Regions from separate parts of the Paenibacillus sp. Aloe-11 genome, predicted to be linked through region 1. Evidence: riboswitches for the same ligand, from Rfam matches in the RefSeq annotation. Region 1 holds a riboswitch; each other region holds the start of a gene.

Evidence for each region. A riboswitch is a leader RNA that binds a small molecule or an ion and turns the genes downstream of it on or off. The one in region 1 is predicted to bind thiamine pyrophosphate.
Region 2: linked by a shared signal. The riboswitch ahead of thiC (phosphomethylpyrimidine synthase ThiC) and the one ahead of WG8_RS02390 (ABC transporter substrate-binding protein) in region 1 are both predicted to bind thiamine pyrophosphate.
Region 3: linked by a shared signal. The riboswitch ahead of tenA (thiaminase II) and the one ahead of WG8_RS02390 (ABC transporter substrate-binding protein) in region 1 are both predicted to bind thiamine pyrophosphate.
Region 4: linked by a shared signal. The riboswitch ahead of WG8_RS12975 (thiamine phosphate synthase) and the one ahead of WG8_RS02390 (ABC transporter substrate-binding protein) in region 1 are both predicted to bind thiamine pyrophosphate.

Annotation. Positions count from the first base shown of each region.
Region 1 is NZ_JH601043.1:47,587-52,498, reverse strand. It holds gene WG8_RS02395 (bifunctional 2',3'-cyclic-nucleotide 2'-phosphodiesterase/3'-nucleotidase) at 1-1,287, opposite strand, end outside; TPP riboswitch at 1,537-1,646, shown strand; gene WG8_RS02390 (ABC transporter substrate-binding protein) at 1,840-2,886, shown strand; gene WG8_RS02385 (thiamine-binding protein) at 3,295-3,588, shown strand; gene WG8_RS02380 (ABC transporter permease) at 3,585-4,361, shown strand; partial or broken gene WG8_RS02375 (ABC transporter ATP-binding protein) at 4,406-4,912, shown strand, end outside.
Region 2 is NZ_JH601045.1:103,240-108,151, forward strand. It holds gene WG8_RS03815 (alpha/beta hydrolase) at 1-369, opposite strand, end outside; gene WG8_RS03820 (IclR family transcriptional regulator) at 668-1,411, shown strand; TPP riboswitch at 1,508-1,620, shown strand; gene thiC (phosphomethylpyrimidine synthase ThiC) at 1,802-3,589, shown strand; gene WG8_RS27320 (hypothetical protein) at 3,670-3,822, opposite strand; gene WG8_RS03830 (YitT family protein) at 4,360-4,912, shown strand, end outside.
Region 3 is NZ_JH601059.1:95,858-100,769, reverse strand. It holds partial or broken gene WG8_RS28760 (thiamine phosphate synthase) at 1-152, opposite strand, end outside; gene thiD (bifunctional hydroxymethylpyrimidine kinase/phosphomethylpyrimidine kinase) at 215-1,045, opposite strand; gene thiM (hydroxyethylthiazole kinase) at 1,042-1,884, opposite strand; gene tenA (thiaminase II) at 1,907-2,620, opposite strand; TPP riboswitch at 2,751-2,854, opposite strand; gene WG8_RS18580 (AEC family transporter) at 2,943-3,896, opposite strand; gene WG8_RS18575 (NAD-dependent malic enzyme) at 3,969-4,912, opposite strand, start outside.
Region 4 is NZ_JH601055.1:21,827-26,738, forward strand. It holds gene WG8_RS12960 (thiazole synthase) at 1-151, opposite strand, end outside; gene thiS (sulfur carrier protein ThiS) at 154-357, opposite strand; gene thiO (glycine oxidase ThiO) at 354-1,502, opposite strand; gene WG8_RS12975 (thiamine phosphate synthase) at 1,564-2,157, opposite strand; TPP riboswitch at 2,490-2,598, opposite strand; gene WG8_RS12980 (ABC-F family ATP-binding cassette domain-containing protein) at 2,692-4,245, opposite strand; gene WG8_RS12985 (hypothetical protein) at 4,432-4,912, opposite strand, start outside.

The DNA.
Region 1 (4,912 bases):
AGCGCCAGCCGACAATACGGGAAGATTTTCGTATTCGGTCCCTTTCAGATGGTTTTGTACGTACCATTTTTGTGCATTCGTCACAATCTGAATAGATGGGTCATCCTGAACCAATGCAAAATAACTGGTAATCGGTGCGGTTGTGGTTCCAACCGGTTGACGAACATAATCCAGCGTTCCTTTATGCTCTTCCTTGACCGCATCTACCAGTTTAAACTCAGGGTTCGTCTTCACAGCCTGAGTTTGGGTATTCACAACTGGACGCACTTCTGACTGAGAATTAGTCACGCTCCACACATCTTTTTTCTTTTCCAGACTCAGGTCAATAATACCCAGTTCCTTGCCCCAAGAGGAAGCTTCTACAGCCGGTACGCCATTAATGGTTCCTTTATCCAGATCTACACCGCTCATTCCTTTAAAATCAGGGCCGGGGAAAGATTTATGAGCATGCCCAAACAGAATAGCGTTGATTCCGTCCACCTGGCTCAAATATTTAACGGCATTCTCCATCATTGGTGTTTGCGGCACATCCTCATAACCCGTGTGTGCAAGTACGACAATAATGTCGGCACCTTCCAACTTCATTTGAGGAATGAACTTTTTCGCCGTTTCCACAATATCCTTCGTAACGACCTTACCCTGCAAATTGGCTTTATCCCACTGCATAATTTGAGGAGTTACCAGACCGATTACACCCACTCTGAGCGTGTGCTCTTGGCCCTTCTCGTCCGTTACCGTTTTATTGAGAATCTGATAAGGGGTGAAATAATTTTTAGTACCCTGGCCCCCGTTGTCATAGTAAACGTTCGCATTTACGTAAGGGAATTCGGCTCCCTTAAGCGATTTCTCCAAAAAGTCGAGACCATAGTTAAATTCGTGGTTGCCCACAGTAGCCGCATCATAGCCCATCAAGTTCATCATCTTGTAGACCGGATGGACACCGCCTTCTTGCAAAAAGGTTTTGTTTCTGGCCATATAATCGCCTAATGGATTGCCCTGCAACAAATCACCGTTATCGAACAGCATGCTGTTTCTTGTTTCACTACGCGCCTGCTGGATCAGTCCGGCAGTGTTAATCAAGCCATATTCGTTGGTTTCCTTATCTGCATAATAATCGTAGTTCATCAACGTCGTGTGAATATCCGTTGTTTCCATGATCCGCAAATTCACTGTGGCGCTGTCCCGAGAATCGGTGGCAGCCCAGGACGGAGCAGCTGTAAACACCAGCATGCTGCAAGCTACAACCGCTGCTGTAAACCCTTTAAACCAATTTTTACGAAATAACAAAATATACCCCTCCTTATTAAGGTGTATGGCTCATATACATACTTTTGCACATATATGTAAGTTTCGAACCCACCATTCCTATTTTAATCCAACGCCAGACAAAAGAGTAGTCATTTGACCAAAGTTATTTATAAAAAAATAATTAATTTTCTCGCAAATGAACCGTCATCTCTTCCTCCATGCTGGACAGCTCCGCCTTCAAGGCATATAATCGTCGTAGTAAACCCGAATAAACAAACCCATTAAACCATACAATGCCAGGGGTGCTGGAATCGGCCGGCTGAGAGTGTGTCCCAAGACACTGACCCTTACAACCTGATCTGGGTAATGCCAGCGTAGGAATGCTTAAGCTAAGATGTGCCTTTTTTTACATAGGTCCATCCCTTACTTTGGTATATACAAGCGCAAGCGTCCCGGAACCTCGGGGCGCTTTTTTTGTTGAGGATTAAGTTGTTGGAAAGAGAGAGTCCGGCAGATGTTATTTTTATGAAATGGGAACATAGGCTGTCTGATTCGACGGATGACGGGTAATTAAAAGGAGAGAACACAACGATGAAGCGCATGAAAATGTTAAGCCTGGGACTGATTAGTCTGTGGCTCATGGCCCTGACACTGACCGCCTGCGGCGGAGGCTCCCCCTCTACAACCCAGGAGGCGGCACCTGCTACCAACGCTCCAGCTTCCACTCCGGCAAAGGGGCTTAAGGATGTTAAAGTTGTACTTGACTGGACACCAAATACGAATCATACAGGACTCTATGTCGCCAAGGATAAAGGATTTTACGAAAAAGCGGGCTTGAATGTCCAAATTGTCCAACCTGGTTCAGGCGGAGCCGATCAAATGGTTGCTTCGAATGCGGCACCTTTTGGGATCAGCTATCAAGAGGGCGTCACTCAGGCTCGTACGCAAGGCGTACCACTCGTATCTATCGCTGCGGTTATTCAGCATAATACCTCAGGCTTCGCAGCCCCGGTAGACCGCGGCATTAAAAGCCCCAAAGATTTTGAAGGAAAGAAATACGGCGGCTGGGGTTCACCCGTAGAAGAAGCGGTCATGAAATCCATCATGGATTCAGACAAGGCCGATGTGAGCAAAGTGAAGATTATGAATATGGGCAATGCCGACTATTTTACAGCCGTGAAGCGGGATATCGACTTTGCCTGGATTTTCTACGCATGGACCGGGATCGAGGCTCAACTTCGAGGTGAGCCCCTGGATATGCTGTATGTAAAAGATTATTCCAAAAGCCTTGATTACTATACGCCTGTGATTGTGAGCAATGAACAGACGATTAAGAATGATCCAGAGCTGGTCAAAGCGTTCATGGACGCCACCGCCCAAGGCTATGAATACACCATTGCTCATCCTGAAGAATCCGCGGATATCCTAAGCAAAGCCGTACCGGAGCTGGACAAAAAGCTGGTACTGGCCAGCCAAAAATGGCTAAGCCCGCGTTATCAGGATGATGCTGCGCAATGGGGTGTGCAAAAAGCAGAGGTATGGCAAAACTATTCAGACTGGATGTACGAACGCAAGCTGCTCAGCAAGCCTTTGGAAGTCGACAAAGCCTTCACAAACGACTTTTTGCCAAAGCGTTGATCTTGTAAATCGAACTTGAAGTAGCCTTTGTGCCACTACGCAGTCGGATGGTGCTTCCCATCGCCACCGCCCCCGGATTTCTCGAATAAAGCCTCAGCAGGGTAGAAATCTGGGGAGGTGATGCTTCCGAAGCGAGCTTTCCTACGGAAAGCTTTTAAAGCGACCGCTTCGCTTGTACAGCACCATTCCGCCCACTTCGTTCTCGTTCCACTTGGTTTATTCTTAAGTTCATCTTATCTAAGCGCCAAGTAGGAGCGCTTGTATGTTAAAATGCCTCACAACCTAGCTTTAAAAATAGGGTGCTTTTAAGGCGGGCAACAGATATCGTAAGATCAAATGAAACGCGAAGCGGTCTTAAACCACCCTATTTTCTCTAAAACACTTCACATAAAGGACAGGTGAATTCGCATGGCTAACACTTTGCTCAGTATTCAAGTGATTCCTAAAACTCCTAATAACGAGGACTCTTATCCTTATGTAGATAAGGCGATTGAGGTCATTCAACGTTCCGGTGTCAAGCATCAGGTGAATCCATTGGAGACGACCATGGAGGGTGAACTGGACGAGTTGCTGAACGTGGTTAAAGAAATGCACGTGGCATTGACGGAAGCCGGCAGCCCCAGCATCATTTCACAGATCAAAATCGCACATAACCCACAGGGCATCAGCATGAACAAGCTGACCGAAAAATATCGCCCATGAACCCAAAAGGCAAGAACGCATCCTGGTGGAAAAGCGTATGGCCGCCCCTTGTGGCGGTCCTCTTCTTTTTGGCAGCCTGGCAGGGGGCAGTTTCCTATTTGCAGATTGAGTCCTGGCTACTGCCAGCTCCGTCTCTGATCGTACAGGAGGGCATGGCTCAGTCGGAGCTGCTTGGTGCCCATACGTGGGCTACGATTCGCCTGACGCTTGGGGGATTTGCAATAGGGACAGCAACGGGACTGTTGATCGCCATCGTTCTTCATACGATTCCTTTTCTCAAGTCCGCCCTGTATCCACTGCTCATTCTTAGTCAAAACATTCCGATCATAGCCCTTGGCCCATTGCTGATGGTGTGGTTTGGTTTTGGCGTGCTGCCCAAGCTGATGGTCATTACGTTAGTGTGCTTCTTCCCCGTGGCTGTAGCGGCTATGGACGGACTGACACGGACGGACAGAATGATGATGAACTACATGCGCATGTCAGGCGCAGGCAGGATGGCCATTTTTATGAAGCTGGAGCTGCCGCACTCCTTGCCACAAGTATTTTCCGGCATCAAGATTGCTGCCACCTACAGCGTGATGGGCGCAATTATTGCCGAATGGATCGGTGCCAGCGAAGGAATCGGATATTATATGATGCTGCAAAAATCGGCCTATCGCACGGATTTGATTTTTGCCGCCATTGGCATCATTGTTGCACTCAGCTTACTGATGTTTGTCATGATCGTACTGCTAGAAAAATGGCTGGTTCGCTGGAAACCGGACCAGGAATAGCTTCCAAATGGATTCAATAAACTCGAAGAAAGGGTGTGGCGCGTATGAGTCTGCATCCGCCTGACTTATCACCACAAAACATGGCTGATGGACAACGAGCCAGAGAGGAGCAGGAGCTTTCGACGGCTCCTCCAGCGTTGGAAGTGGATGGCATCAGTCTCGCCTTCCGTGAAAGACGAAGCTCCCTGCCCGTATTGCAGGATGTGGCCCTGACCGTTAAGCGGGGAGAATTCGTCTCCCTCATCGGCCCGTCCGGCAGTGGCAAAAGCACGCTGTTTCACATCATCGGCGGGCTGCTCACCCCCCAGCAGGGTCGCATCCGCATGCACGGACAGGATGTGACGGGTGAACGCGGGCATATTAGCTATATGCCGCAGCAGCCTGCCCTTTTCCCGTGGCGTACCACGCTGGATAACGTACTGCTCGGGCAGGAAAATGCGCCGCGCAATCATACAGCGGCACACTCCCAGTACGCCAGCGAACGTGAACGCCGCGAAGAAGCTCTGCAATGGCTGGAGCAGGTCGGGCTGGGTCCCTTCGCCAAAGCGTAT
Region 2 (4,912 bases), on a different contig from region 1:
AATCCAGCTTTCTTCGCGGTTGGCCCCATATCCATGGCTGAAAATAATCGTTTTCCGCGATTGATCCGCCGGGATATACCAGCCTTGCACCATGCGGCTGCCGTCCTTGGCGGGGAAGCTGACTTCCTCATAGGCCATTCCCTTCGCCTGCATCGGGTTGGAGTACAGCGGTGCTACCGTCGGATTGGTGAGAACCCATGCAATGTAGGCGTGTAGAGCGATAAAACAAAACAACAGAAAAAATACGACCGATAGCAGCAGCGCAATCACAATGTGCTTGAACCGCAGCATACGGGGATTAATCAGTGGGATGGACGGCTCCTGAACAGCGGGTTGTAGCTGAGAGCTGCGCTGGGATGTCGAAATCATGTAAGAGCCTCCTTATAAAAAATTGAGCTTCATGCTATGGAATTTAGGTACAAATTCACTTGAAAATGATAGTGTATGTCCACATTGATACCTATTATCGTATGATGGTGATTATCCAAAGTCAACGCCTGCACCGGAAAAGTAAAAATGATGCAAAGAATTGTCGATGTTTGTTCTTTTTCTGTAATATAGCTGTCACAAAAACATCGGTTTACAGTAGCCGCGAGTATTCTATATAATTTATGTAACCATGTTTCATGGTGTGAAACGAAAATGGATACAAGGGGAGCGGTTCACGATGGAAGACCGTAAATTAACCGTTCGCGCTGTGGAGCGTGCACTTGATATATTGCTGTGTTTTACCGCAGACTCGGATCTTGGTCTGACGGAGATTGCCTCCAAAATTGGGCTACATAAAAGCACGGTTCATCGGCTGCTGACAACGCTTGAGGATCGTGGCTTTGTCGTTCGAAATTCCGCAACCGAAAAATACCGGCTCGGCTTCCGCATATGGGAGCTGTCCACCCATTTGTCACAAAGCGACGAGCCGGCAGTGCTGCTGCAGCCTGCGATGGAAGGGTTGCGTGACCGTCTGGGTGAGACGGTCAGCTTATACTTGCGGGACGGCAGCATGCGTATTCGCATTCAGGCCGTTCAAAGCAACCAGCCCATCCGCCGCGTTGCGCCTGTGGGTGCGCGCATGCCGCTGGCTGTGGGGGCTTCCAGCAAGGTGCTGGCGGCCTTTATGCCACCGCAGGAGCTGGAAGCTCTGCTAAGAGGGGATGAATGGCCGTCCTCGGTAGACCCGGAGGTCTATAAAGCACAGCTGCAGGACATTCGTGAGAAGGGGTATGCAACCAGCTATGAAGAACGGGAGCCAGGTGCAGCTGCTGTGGCAGCGCCTGTGGTGAACCGGAAGGGACAGGTCGCTGCGGCCTTGTCTGTATCCGGTCCGGTCAGCCGACTTGCACCTGAGACGCTGCATGATTTTGCTCCGATTTTGATCGAGGCTGCGAAGGAAATGGGGCTTATGCTCCCGTAACAGGACCAGAGAAGGGTTGCCAAAGCAATAATTTTAAAGTAATCTGATGAGGATGGCGGGATGTCTGTTATCTCCGCCTCATGCAAATCGAAGTATCACAGTTACTGGGGGAGCCTGTAATGCCGGGCTGAGATGGAATCGTGCAAGATTCCGGACCCTTTGCACCTGATCTGGATCATACCAGCGTAGGGAAGTAATCGGCCATTGAAATGTATACGCAGCTGCTGCCTAAGAAGGCGCATGGAATATATTATTCTGTGTGCGTACTTTTGGATAGCTCTTCGTTAGATTAGCCGGTTCCCTGGGGAACCGGCTTTTTTGCATAGATCAGCCACCCTAGGAATGGTTCCGGATCGGTGTGTCATTTCATCGAAACGGGAGGAACGAACAATGAAACCGACGGAAACAGAAGAAACTGAAGTGAAGACAAGTGCAGAGCAAGCTGGCGGAGTAAAACCCTTTCCGGGGAGCCGCAAGGTGTATATTCAAGGCTCGCGGCCGGATATTGCCGTGCCAGAGCGTGAAATCGCGCTGCACCCCACACATACGCCGGAGGGCACCGAGCATCATGAGCCCTTGCGTGTGTACGACACAAGCGGACCGATGACGGATGAAGCCTATCAGGTGGACATCCGCCGGGGGCTGCCCCCGTTGCGGAGGGCCTGGGTGCTGGAACGGGGCGATGCCGAAGCTTATGAGGGACGCACGGTTAAGCCGGAGGATAATGGGCTGAAGCCCGGCTCCAAACGGGAAGCGGCGGAATTTCCCGGCGTGACCCATCGTCCGCTTCGTGCCTCACAAGGGCGCACGGTGACGCAAATGCACTATGCTCGCAAGGGAATTATTACGCCCGAGATGGAGTTTGCGGCCATTCGTGAAGGGGTGGAGCCCGAGTTTGTGCGACAGGAGCTGGCGGCGGGACGGGCGATTTTGCCTTCCAACATCAATCATCCGGAAAGTGAGCCGATGGTCATTGGGCGTCATTTTCACGTGAAGATCAATGCGAACATTGGTAATTCTGCGGTCACGTCCTCCATTGAGGAGGAAGTGGAGAAGATGACCTGGGCTGTGCGCTGGGGCTCGGATACGGTCATGGACCTGTCCACAGGCCGTAATATCCATACGACGCGTGAATGGATCATCCGGAATTCCCCTGTGCCGATTGGAACCGTACCGCTGTATCAAGCGCTTGAAAAGGTGAACGGCCAAGCTGAGGCACTGACGTGGGAGTTGTATCGCGATACCCTGATTGAGCAGGCGGAGCAGGGTGTGGACTATTTTACAATTCATGCGGGCGTGCTTCTGCGCTATATCCCGATGACGGCGAACAGAATGACGGGAATTGTCTCCCGGGGCGGGTCGATTATGGCGGCCTGGTGCCTTGCGCATCATCAGGAGAACTTTTTGTACACGCATTTTGAAGAAATATGTGAAATCATGAAAGCTTACGATGTAGCCTTTTCCCTCGGGGATGGGCTGCGTCCGGGCAGCATCTATGATGCGAATGATGAAGCACAGTTTGCAGAGCTGGAAACGCTGGGTGAGCTAACGCAAATCGCGTGGAAGCATGACGTCCAGGTCATGATCGAAGGTCCGGGGCATGTTCCGATGCACAAAATCAAGGAGAATGTGGATTTACAAATGGAAATTTGCAAGGAAGCTCCTTTTTATACTTTGGGACCGCTCACGACGGATATTGCGCCTGGCTACGATCATATTACCTCAGCCATCGGAGCAGCCATGATCGGTTGGTTCGGAACGTCCATGCTGTGCTACGTTACGCCGAAGGAGCATTTGGGCCTGCCGAACAAGGATGATGTACGTGAAGGAGTCATTACCTACAAAATTGCGGCACATGCTGCCGATCTGGCGAAAGGCCATCCACGGGCGCAGCAACGGGATGATGCCTTATCCAAGGCGCGCTTTGAGTTCCGCTGGCGTGACCAGTTTAATCTTTCCCTCGATCCCGAGCGGGCCTTATCCTACCATGATGAGACGCTGCCGGCAGAGGGGGCCAAGGAAGCCCATTTTTGCTCGATGTGCGGTCCCAAATTCTGCAGCATGCGAATTACGCAGGACATTCGCGCCTATGCGGCTGACAAGGGACTGAATACAGAAGAGGCTGTAGCTGCCGGGATGCGTGAAAAGGCCGAACAGTACCGGGATGCAGGACAATAGGTTGAAAATAAGTCAATAACCCTAAAAAAGCCGTGTTTTCTCTACAGACGATGTAGGGAAACACGGCTTTTGAGCTTATTTTATTTTTTACCCATTTTCTCATTCAAAATGTCCTGAAAGCTGAGCTTCTTCTCCGAGCTATCTTCTTTCTTCTGCATATTCACAGCGTTGGCGCGTTGGTATTGGTGGTGAAAGGGCATCAGGGTGTGTACAGTTAAGTTCATTGTATTCATGTAGGTTGTTCCTCCAATTCCATTTTGTCAAATCCAGCTTGAGTTGCTTAGGACATCTGTATAGGACTATTTGTATGTACTTGATGTCGTAATGCCTTGTAGGTTGCTTGGTTAAGTTGCAATCATTATAACCGCATTTTTTCAAAGTAAAATGCTTTTGACATAAAACAGGAAGATGGTCGTATGTGTCCAAAATGTGCATTAGGAGGATGGTCATTTTGAGGGAGGATGTGCCTAGATCGAAAACAAGGGCTAGAGGCCCGTTTCTTAGTTTAGTAGTCGGGATTGTGTTTTTTTTGTCGAACTGGCTGGGTTCAGTCTATATTTTGTGTTGTGGAGCGTCAGGAATCGAATTTTGCAAAATCCTGAATTCGGGATTAAGGCAGTTTGGTGGCGAATTAAAGTGTCAAAGTTATATTGACTTTAGGTTTGTAAGTAGATACCATGAACTGGTTGTAAGCGTATTTTGACTGCAAGCGTCAGCCAATCGATCTGGCTAATCAGTGATGAAATGTTTGAGAGAGGATTAGAGCATATATGAAAAAGAGACTTGCGGATATCGCATTTATTATTGTAGGCGCCTTTTTTTTCGCGCTGGCTGTTAATCTGTATGTCATCCCGAATGAGTTTGGCGAAGGGGGCGTTGTAGGGGTTACGATTATTTTGTACTACCTGTTTCACTGGTCTCCCTCGGTCGTCAATCTGGTGATCAATGGTCTATTGTTGATTATCGGATATAAGTTTCTGGATGCGAGAACAACGTTATATACCGTCATTGCGGTTGCATTTAACTCATTGTTTTTGCATTTAACGGCTGACTGGCGGATTGATTCACATGAGCCGACGATTAATGCCGTGTTTGCCGGGGTTTTGGTCGGAATCGGGATTGGACTAATCGTGCGGGTAGGAGGCACAACGGCCGGAACCGTCATCTTGGCGCGGATCGCCAACAAATATCTGGATTGGAACATCAGTTATGCCCTGCTGTTTTTTGACCTGATTGTAGCGTTCTCTTCCTATTTTATTATTGGTCCGGAAAAATTGATGCTGACCATCGTGATCCTGTACGTAGGCACCAAGGTTATGGATT
Region 3 (4,912 bases), on a different contig from region 1:
ACACGGCGGCACTGGTCTTGTAGCCGACGTGCCAGTTCAAGCCTGGGGGCGCCTGTTAACGCACCACGGCCCTTTTCTCGGAACTGGACCATGGTTGCGCCGCCGGCCAGAGCCTCCTGCACGACCCAGCCTGGTTCCGCGAGGCAATTCACGCTTCCAAGCACCAGGTACATCTGTAGATGGCGGCGCACCGTCTCTGGCAACATTCTGCTGCTCATAGAAGCATCTCCTGACGACGGCGGAAGGCCCAATGGTTGGTTGGGCCATGTCCCTGTCCAAGCTGCAAAGGTTCCTCAATCGCCGCCTGGATGAAGGCTTTACCATTCGAGATAGCCTCCGATACAGATCTTCCTTTTGCTAATTCGGCGGTGATCGCTGCCGAGAAGGTACACCCTGTTCCGTGTGTATGGACAGTCCGCACCCGCTTGCCGCCCAGTTCGGTAAAGGCGGTTCCGTCAAAGAGCAGGTCAACAATCTGTCCGCTGTTCTCGCTCTCGTCAGCATGGCCGCCCTTGATCACGACGAATTTTGGGCCCATATTGCTAATATGTCTCGCAGCCTCCCGGCGATCCTCCATCGTACGGATGTTGATCCCTGTCAGGGCTTCCGCTTCCGGGATATTCGGTGTAACAACCAGGGCCAAGGGGAGGAGGTCGTCCTGCAAAGCCTGCACCGCTTCCGATTGCAGCAGTGCTGCACCTCCCTTGGCAATCATCACGGGATCGATGACAACCTTCTCCCAGCCGAACCTTCGAATCTGCTCGCTCACAAGACGGATGATGCCCACATCAAACAGCATGCCAGTCTTCAGGGCATCTACGCCAAGGTCTGATCCTACAGCCTCGATTTGCTCCGCTGCCGCCTCTTGTTGCAGTGGATATACTCCGTGAACCCCCAAGGTGTTCTGTACGGTAACTGCCGTAATCGCCGACATGCCGTATACGCCAAGCTCCTGGAAGGTTTTGAGATCGGCCTGAATTCCGGCCCCGCCACCGCTGTCCGAACCGGCAATCGTCAGTGCTCTAGCTACACGAACGTCTGTCATCGCGTACCACCTGCTGTGGTTGTTCCAGCTTCACGAATCGATACATGCCCCTCCAGCGAGCCCGTATGCAGCTTGGCAAGCTCATCGAGAAAGGCAATCTGGAAGCTGCCGGGTCCCTGATCTGCTGTACGCGCGGCGGCTCGGGAAGCGGCTGCACCGTAAAATGCCAAGCCTGCTGTTCCTGCGAGCAGCAAATTAGGCTCAACGGCGGCAAAAGCGCCCAACACAGAGGTCAGCAGGCAGCCTGCTCCGGTTACCTTCGTAAGCAGCGCGTCTCCGCCGTTAATCACTCGTACTTCGACCCCATCGGTGATGACGTCCTCTTTTCCAGTGATGACAACGATGGTATTGAGCGCCCGCGCAGCTCGAACTGCCAGCTCGACATGACTGCTGCTCGGGCTGCCACCAGCATCGACGCCTTTAATCTCGCGGGCTTCTCCGATAAGATGGGCGACTTCGGCCGCATTGCCCCGCACCATTGAGATGTTGACTTCACTCAGGATTCGCAGTGCCGATTCGGTTCTAAAGCGAGTCGCTCCCGCACCGACCGGATCGAGCAGAACCGGAACGCCATGTGCATTCGCCGATTGTCCGGCAATGATCATGGCATCGATCAGCTCGCGGTTCAGCGTACCGATGTTTAAGACGACGGCACCTGCTATTTTGGCCATATCCGCAACTTCCTCGGGGGCATAAGCCATCACCGGGGAAGCTCCCAGCGCATATAGGCCGTTGGCTGTAAAGTTGGTGACCACCACATTGGTCATATTGTGAACGAGGGGGTTGCTGCTGTGTACCTTTGTCAGAAGCTCCGAACAATCCTTTTCCCATTTCAGCATATCGATGATCCTCTCTCATATATTAGATTTTCAATTTGCGACAAGGCTTGTAGACCGATGTAAAAGGGGTCTGGATCGGCCATTCTTCCTGCTTATAAGCCATATCCCAGAACATATATTCCAGCTGGCAGCTTAGCATAAAATGCTCAATCATCCGTTCCCGTTCGGCAGCCGTTGCACTTTCCGCCCAAGCATCCACACGGGCTTGATATTTGGCGGTTACATCTTCAACCTGGTTTCCATAGAAACAAATCCATTCATAGAAAGGGTGGGACTCGTCGGGCTTTACCTCATCCAGCAGCCTGCGACCAATCTCCAGATACGTCCATGGACACGGCAGCAGCACGGCCATGAGCTCGCCCAGACTGCCTTCATGTGCGACCGTCAGCATGTGACGGATATAATGATGAGCCGACGGAGCGAGCGGATACCCCTGCAACTCTTCATAGGTCACACCTGCGACAGCACAGAAATTTTGATGGGGATGAACCTCGCTGCGGAGGATAAAAGAGATCTGTTCATTAAATACAGCCATGTCCTCCCGGCTCGTGCATTTGGAGATCGCGATGCCGTATATCCGTATGTAGGCGTTCAAATATTCAAAGTCCTGTTTTACATAGTGAATCAGCTGTTCCCTTGTCAAACTCCCTTTAGCAATACCTCTCACAAAGGGATGCTCAAAAATCGCTTGAAAAATGCTATCCGCCTGCCGACGGAGCTCTTGTGTAAAGCTCATTTCCCCACCTCCACCAAAATGAAGAGCAGGAAGTCCCGTAAGAATACAGTTCCGGAACAACGCTAAAAAGCCGCCCCGAAAACTGGAGCGGCTTCATCATAGGTCCATGCGCAAAAAGCAAGGGACCTTATATACGAAGGCTCCACTTTCCTACGCTAGTACGAACTAGATCAGGTTCAAAGGGTCCAAGATACGTTCTTGTCTCAGCCATAAGCGGCTCCCCTAGTGGACTTCCTATTCTTTTGACTATTACTGTACATTCGTTCATACATTATGTCAAACCGTTATCCATTCGTTCTGAGGCTGTTTGTGCTTGACCTGGTTACATCAATAGCGAAATCAGCACAGGAAGTGTAACGAGAGATATGACAGCACTGATGACAAAGGAGGAGGCTGTTTCTGATTCCAGACTTTCAAAACGGGTAGCGATCATAGCAGCGACTGCTGAACCCGGGAAGGAAACGAGCAGAACCGCCTTAACGGTATCGGCAGACGACAGACCGCACAGATAGGCAATCAGCAGCATTAATAAAGGCTGCACGATGGTTTTTAACAGTGCGATGGCAAAGGCACTTACGCTAAAACTAATGTTGCGTACGCCAATGGTCACACCGACCGCGAATAAGGCAGCCCCGGACGTAATGTCTCCGATTTGATTAAGCGATTTGCTTAACAAATCTGGTGATTGGAAGCCAAATAAGGTCAAAATCACACCAACCAGCGGCACCAACGCCAGCGGTTCCTTTAAGCCGTGAAGAATGGAGTCCCAGATCAGCCTTCCGAGGGGACCATTCCGTTCCTTGTCTGAATTCCGGCTGGCTACGGTAGCTATAATGGTAGCCGCCGGGTCAAGGACGGCATTGACTACGATTCCGGTAAGTGCAATCGGAATGGCCACGGCTGAGGAGCCGTAGATGGCTCCGAGCACGGGAATACCCATAAAAGCAAAGGTCGGCTGTGCCGAGTTCAAAGCGAACATGGCGGCATCCTTCATCGACTGCTTCCTCGCAAAGCGGGACAGCAGAAGGAGAGCGACAAAAAAGCCGACAATGCCAATGAACAGAGCCAGCAGAAATGTCCATTGCTCAATGAGCGCTCTTCTGTTCGTTGTTGTAATGCCGATGAATAGATGCGCAGGCAGCGCAAATCTGGTAACGAGCGCATTCAGGGCTTTGGAGGAAGAGGCATCGAAGCTTTTGTTATGCCCCGCTAACCATCCCAAAATAATAACGAAAAAAATCGGCACCAAAATATAAAGGATATGTCCGACACTCATAGTTCGATTCTCCTTGCTTGAACTGACGTATCCTGCCTGTCTGAACAGGCATTCCCGTCCCTAATTGAAGCATTAGTGAGGGTGATGGATTGCACTTTCCACGGCTTTGACCTTCACATATTCCGGTTTCCACATCGCATCCCGAATGGCTTGCTCAACATTTGAAATGTGTGCCTGAGCTACCTGATCCTGAATCGCGGCCTTCGCCACCGCCACCGCCACCGCGAACGAGACATCACGTAATTTTCGGATATGGGGCAGCAGCGCACCGCCAGGTTCATTCGAATCTACGCCATTGGCAACGGCTTCTGCTGCGGCTGAAAACATGGCAGGGGTGATCCTTTTAGCTTTGACCACAATCGCGCCCAGGCCAAGTCCCGGGAAAACAAAGGCATTGTTCGCCTGTCCAATCTCAAATTTCGTACCGTTATAGGTGACGGGCTCAAAGGGACTTCCGGTAGCGATCAATGCTTGGCCGTCGGTCCACCGTATCAAATCCTCGGGTACCGCTTCGGCAAGGTTTGTAGGATTGGACATGGGCATGATGATCGGGCGTTCTACATGCTCGGCCATTTCCTTAATAATCTCTTCTGAAAAGGCACCCGCTACACCAGACGTTCCGATCAATAGAGTAGGCTTCACCTGACGGATAACCTCAAGCAGCGGTATTTTTCCGTCATCAGACCGTGTCCATGAGCTGACTTCTTCTTTTTTACGTACATACGGCTTCTGATAATCCAGGACATCTTCCATATCGTCCGTTAACAGCCCGCGGTAATCAAAAGCCCAAAATGGCTTGAATGAATCCTCCTCCGAAAGGCCATCCGCGATCATGGCTCCCCGAATTTGGTCAGCGTTGCCGATTCCTGCTGCTCCCGGACCGAAGACAAGTACTTTTTGCTCACGCAGCGGAATCTTGGTGACACCTACCGCCGAAAGAATCGCAGCCAGGGTTACCGCTCCTGTGCCTTGAATGTCATCGTTAAAGGTGAGAATGCTTTGACCGTATTTGCCTA
Region 4 (4,912 bases), on a different contig from region 1:
CCCGTTCCTCCAAATTTAATCTTCGCACGGCAAAGGTCAATATTTCGCTTTCAGCAGCCTCAACAGCTTGGGATTGGATACTTAGGTCAGAAAATTTCCCTGTTCCCAACAACAACCTTGATGTAAAAGATGCTTTTCCAATAGTTAACATAATCAACCGCCTCCCACAAAATGTACAATTTCCAGGTTGTCTCCGTCCTTTAGTACCGCTTCCTCATGTTCCTCACGGGTCAATATGTGACGATTCAGCTCCACTACAACGGTTTTCACCTTTAAATCAAGCTCATGCAGCAATTGTTCCACATGAGTGATCCGGTTAGAAAAGTTCATGCTCTGCCCGTTAATCGTCAGCTTCATAAGCTTTCCTCCTTGATACGTGCAGAAGAAAATTTGCTTATTCCAAGTTCAGCCGCATTAGCCCCTTTAAGCAGAGCAGCCATCGCACGTCCGGTAGCATCACTCAACAGGACACCGTTGCGATAATGCCCGACTGCAGCATATACCCCTTCCACACCGGGAACAGCCCCTATGAAAGGACGTCCCGCTGCCGCCTGCGGACGCAAGCCTGCCCAAGTGCGTACAAAAGAAGCTTCACGTACGCGCGGCAGCCATGCAGAAGCACGTGCCAGTAGCCCCTCCAAACCTGCAACAGTCACTTCTGTGTCATCGTGATGCGGAAGGCTCGTTGCCCCTATCCAAAGCTCGTTCTTCTGCTTAGGCACAAGGTAAACATCATCGGCATAAATGGTATATTCCAAAGGGTGATCCTTTAAGGAGACGGCAACTGCTTCACCCTTGACCGGATAAAGCGGGTAATGAAAGCCCACTTGCTCTAGCAAATTCATGCTCTCCAAGCCTCCGGCAATAATGACCTGGTTGCAGGAAACAAAGCCGCTATCTGTCACTACACCGCAAACCCGGCCATTCTGTACGACCAACTGCTCTGCATGGGTACCGGACCATATTGTTGCACCCAACACTGTAGCTGCTCCCGTATAAGCACGGCACAGCTGTACGGGGAAGAGTTGTGTCTCCTTCGATCGATATATAGCTCCAATCGCTTGACGATCTATGCCCGAAATCCGCTTGGTCAATTCCCCGGCATCCCACCACTCAGGCTGAGTATCCTCGCGCGTATTCGCAGCTTTCCAGCGTCTTTCACCCTCAGCTTCCGAACGGAAAGGAGTTACAAAACCTTCTGTACGAAATTCTACCGAAACACCAGACAACCGCTCCAGCTCACGAACTAGCTCAGGGAATGCATCCCGACTTGTGCGAGCAAATTGTTCAAACTCAGGGTCGGCGAACTCTTCACTCTCCGCCGCAAGCATTCCGACCGCTGCCCCCGAGGCTCCCTCACCCGGCATCATTCGCTCCAGGATAATCGTACTGCGCCCTTCCCTGGCCACATGATAAGCAATGGAACTGCCGATCACACCTCCACCTATGACCAAGCATTCAGCATGTCCTATAACTGTAGCCTCTGTGTGTATCTTTAGCATGTGTTATATCTCCTCTCCACTGACCATACTGCTTTCGAATTACTTCTACTCTCGTTCCCTGCTACAGATTGCGGACTACCTGATCTACCAATTGTCTATATTCCATCGCAGCCGCGATGGGCGACTCAGCTTCCCATATGCCGGACATCACTGCAATTCCGCTTGCTCCAGCATGATAAAGCTCCGGAATATGATGCGGTTGTATGCCGCCAAGTGCAATCACTGGAATGTTAGATAAGCTGCATATACGCTCAAGCTGAGCTATCCCCCGCGGCACAACACCGGGCTTACAGCGGGTTACATATACATGACCATAGAGTACATAGTCTGCTCCAGCCTGTTCGGCCATTTGCGCCTCTTCCAAGGAATGAACAGACACGCCACAGCGTGTTCCCTTTGGAAGCAGGCTTTTCACATCCCTGACAGGCAAGCCGTTAGCCGGTAGCTGGACAGCTCCAGCCAAGGTAAGTAAAGCTACATCTACACGGTCATTGACTGCAATTTGCTGGAGAGGAACTCCCTGCTCCACCATGCTGCGGATCAAAGCCAGCAATTCTGAGGCACCCTTCTGCTTCAGGCGTGCATGCACATAATGAACATACGGATAAATAGCAGCCGCCACTTGGGGTACATCTGCATGGTAGCCACTTTCCATCGTAATCACGTGTAATTCGATCTCGTTTTCACCTCACATTGAACTAAGAATATGAACTATTGATATAAAATAATCGTATAAGCTGAACCTATATCGTTGCAGCTCCATATCGCGAAATAACATACGGAGCCGGCCACATGTACCAGCAATAATGAAAGGAGAACATATGTGAATCCGTATACGGAAGTTCGACAGGCAAAGCCAAACGAAACGCAAAAAAACCACTTCCCAGAGGAAGTGGTTTCACGAACGTCCAATAATCGAACGGACAATCAAATCCGTATACGTATATCGTCCCACGCACAAACAAAAGTAATGATGCGGTTACCTTGCTTGTACGGCGCTCACTTCCCTACGCTGGCATAACCCAGATCAGGTGCAAAGGGTCCGAAATCCATTTATTCCGTCTCAGCCGCATGGGCGGCTCCCCTAGTGTGACTATTATATTGTATCAGCTACAAATAGCTTAGCATATTTTTCTAATTCTGCAACCCCCACTTTTTGTGAAGCATAACAGAACTGAATTTTTTGATTTTAGTTGACTTTACTTGACCACTCTTCCACATTCCACGTTTTGGTTACCCAATCCTCGTAAAAATCCGGTTCGTGAGATACAAGCAATATAGTCCCTTTATATTCCTTCAGGGCACGTTTGAGCTCGTCCTTTGCTTTAACATCCAAGTGATTGGTAGGCTCGTCAAACAGAACCCAGTTGCTTTCCCGCATTAACAATTTGCACAGACGTACTTTAGCCTGCTCACCACCACTAAGCGCAGACAGAGGACGTGTGATATGCTCATTTTTCAATCCGCAACGGGCCAAATGCGCTCTTACTTCATGCTGGTTCAAATGCGGGAACTCATTCCACACATCGTCAATCGGTGTGATTTTGCCCGCCTTTACTTCCTGCTCAAAATAAGCCGGCTGCAAGAAATCGCCTTGATAGGTTTTTCCGCTGATTGGCGGTATTTTTCCCAGAATGGTTTTGAGCAATGTTGATTTACCGACACCGTTGCAGCCTACAATTGCTATTTTTTCGCCACGTTCAATCGTCATGGACATTTTAGGCAACAGGGCATGAGTATAGCCAATTTCAAAATCAATTCCCTCAAATACCGTTTTCCCGCTCGCACGTGCTTCTTTAAATTGAAAGGTTGGCTTGGCAGCTTCTTCGGGCTTATCAATACGTTCGATCCGATCAAGCTGCTTTTCACGGCTCTTCGCCCGGCCTGATGTGGATGCACGCGCCTTGTTGCGCTGAATAAAGTCTTCCTGTTTCTTAATATATTCCTGTTGCTTCTCATAAGCATCAATATGCTGCGCTTTGTTCAGATCCGCCATCTCAAGGAACTTTTCATAATTTGCTGAATAGCGGGTCATCTTGGCAAATTCAAGGTGATAAATAACATTAACGACCTGGTTCATGAACTCCGTATCATGCGAAATAAGAATAAATGCATAAGGATAATCCTTCAAATAACGTGTAAGCCATTCGATATGCTCAACATCCAAATAGTTGGTTGGCTCATCCAGCAGGAGGACGTTTGGCTTTTCCAACAGCAGCTTGGCCAGAAGCACCTTAGTCCGTTGTCCACCGCTAAGCGCGGATACATCCCGATCCAGTCCGATGGCCGAGAGACCCAGCCCGTTCGCCATTTCTTCAACCTTCACATCAATGAGGTAAAAATCCCCCATATCCAGCTGCTCCTGAATTTCACCCATCTGTTCCAGCAGCACTTCCAGCTCTTCGGGAGAAGCATCCCCCATTTTATCCGTAATCTGCATCAATTCCTTTTCCAATTCCAGCAAAGGAAGAAAAGCATCCTTCAATACATCACGTACTGTTTTGCCCGGTGTCAGCTTGGTGTGCTGATCCAGATAACCGTAACGTACACGTGGAGTCCATTCCACTTTACCCTCATCCTTAAGCAATTTCCCGGTCAAAATGTTCATGAGTGTCGATTTACCGACACCGTTAGCTCCTACCAAACCTACACGTTCCCCCGCAAGCAACCGAAAGGAAACATTTTTAAATAATGCGCGGTCCCCAAAGTTGTGGGATACATTTTCTACAGTCAATAAACTCATACGCTGTTTTTGGCTCCTTATTGTCATCGGCGATGCCGACTGTCATTATTTCATATATCATTTGTTTTCTTTCAAAGCCTTATTGTAGCACATTCAGCAGCCTTATCGGAACATTGAAAATAACGAATTTTAAGGTTTTTAATGCGGACTTTCCTATAAAAAAAGAAAAACCACTCGTCAGAGTGATTATTGTAAGCCGTTATTACATTTAAACTCGAAGTACCCCGCAGCAGCAGCAGATTTTTCATCTGAAAAACGTTCTCTAGCCTGAAAGGGTGCTGGACAGGAATCTCTGTAAAAATATTTCATTCCGGTATCCGGTTCTAAGCCACCGATAATAGCTTGCTTTCTAACGACTCTTCCACCACCAAATCCATAGTTATTGTAAAATCTGTCACCGACCGGAATGCCTTGGATAAACGCCATCAACCCCACATCATCTATCGTGTTATACCACTCTTCTTGCGGAATAGTCGGCAGTGTAAACGTATAGGCTACGCCGTTGCGTGCTGCCTTTTGGTTATGGAGATTAATCAGGCGGGCCAGGTCTTCCTGAACACTATGAACGATGGTGGAACGTCGTACTTGCTCAAACGTTTCGGAATTATTCAGCAACGAAATGCTGGTTTGACCCTGAAGCTCCTTTTGAAAGCCTTCCACCCACCTG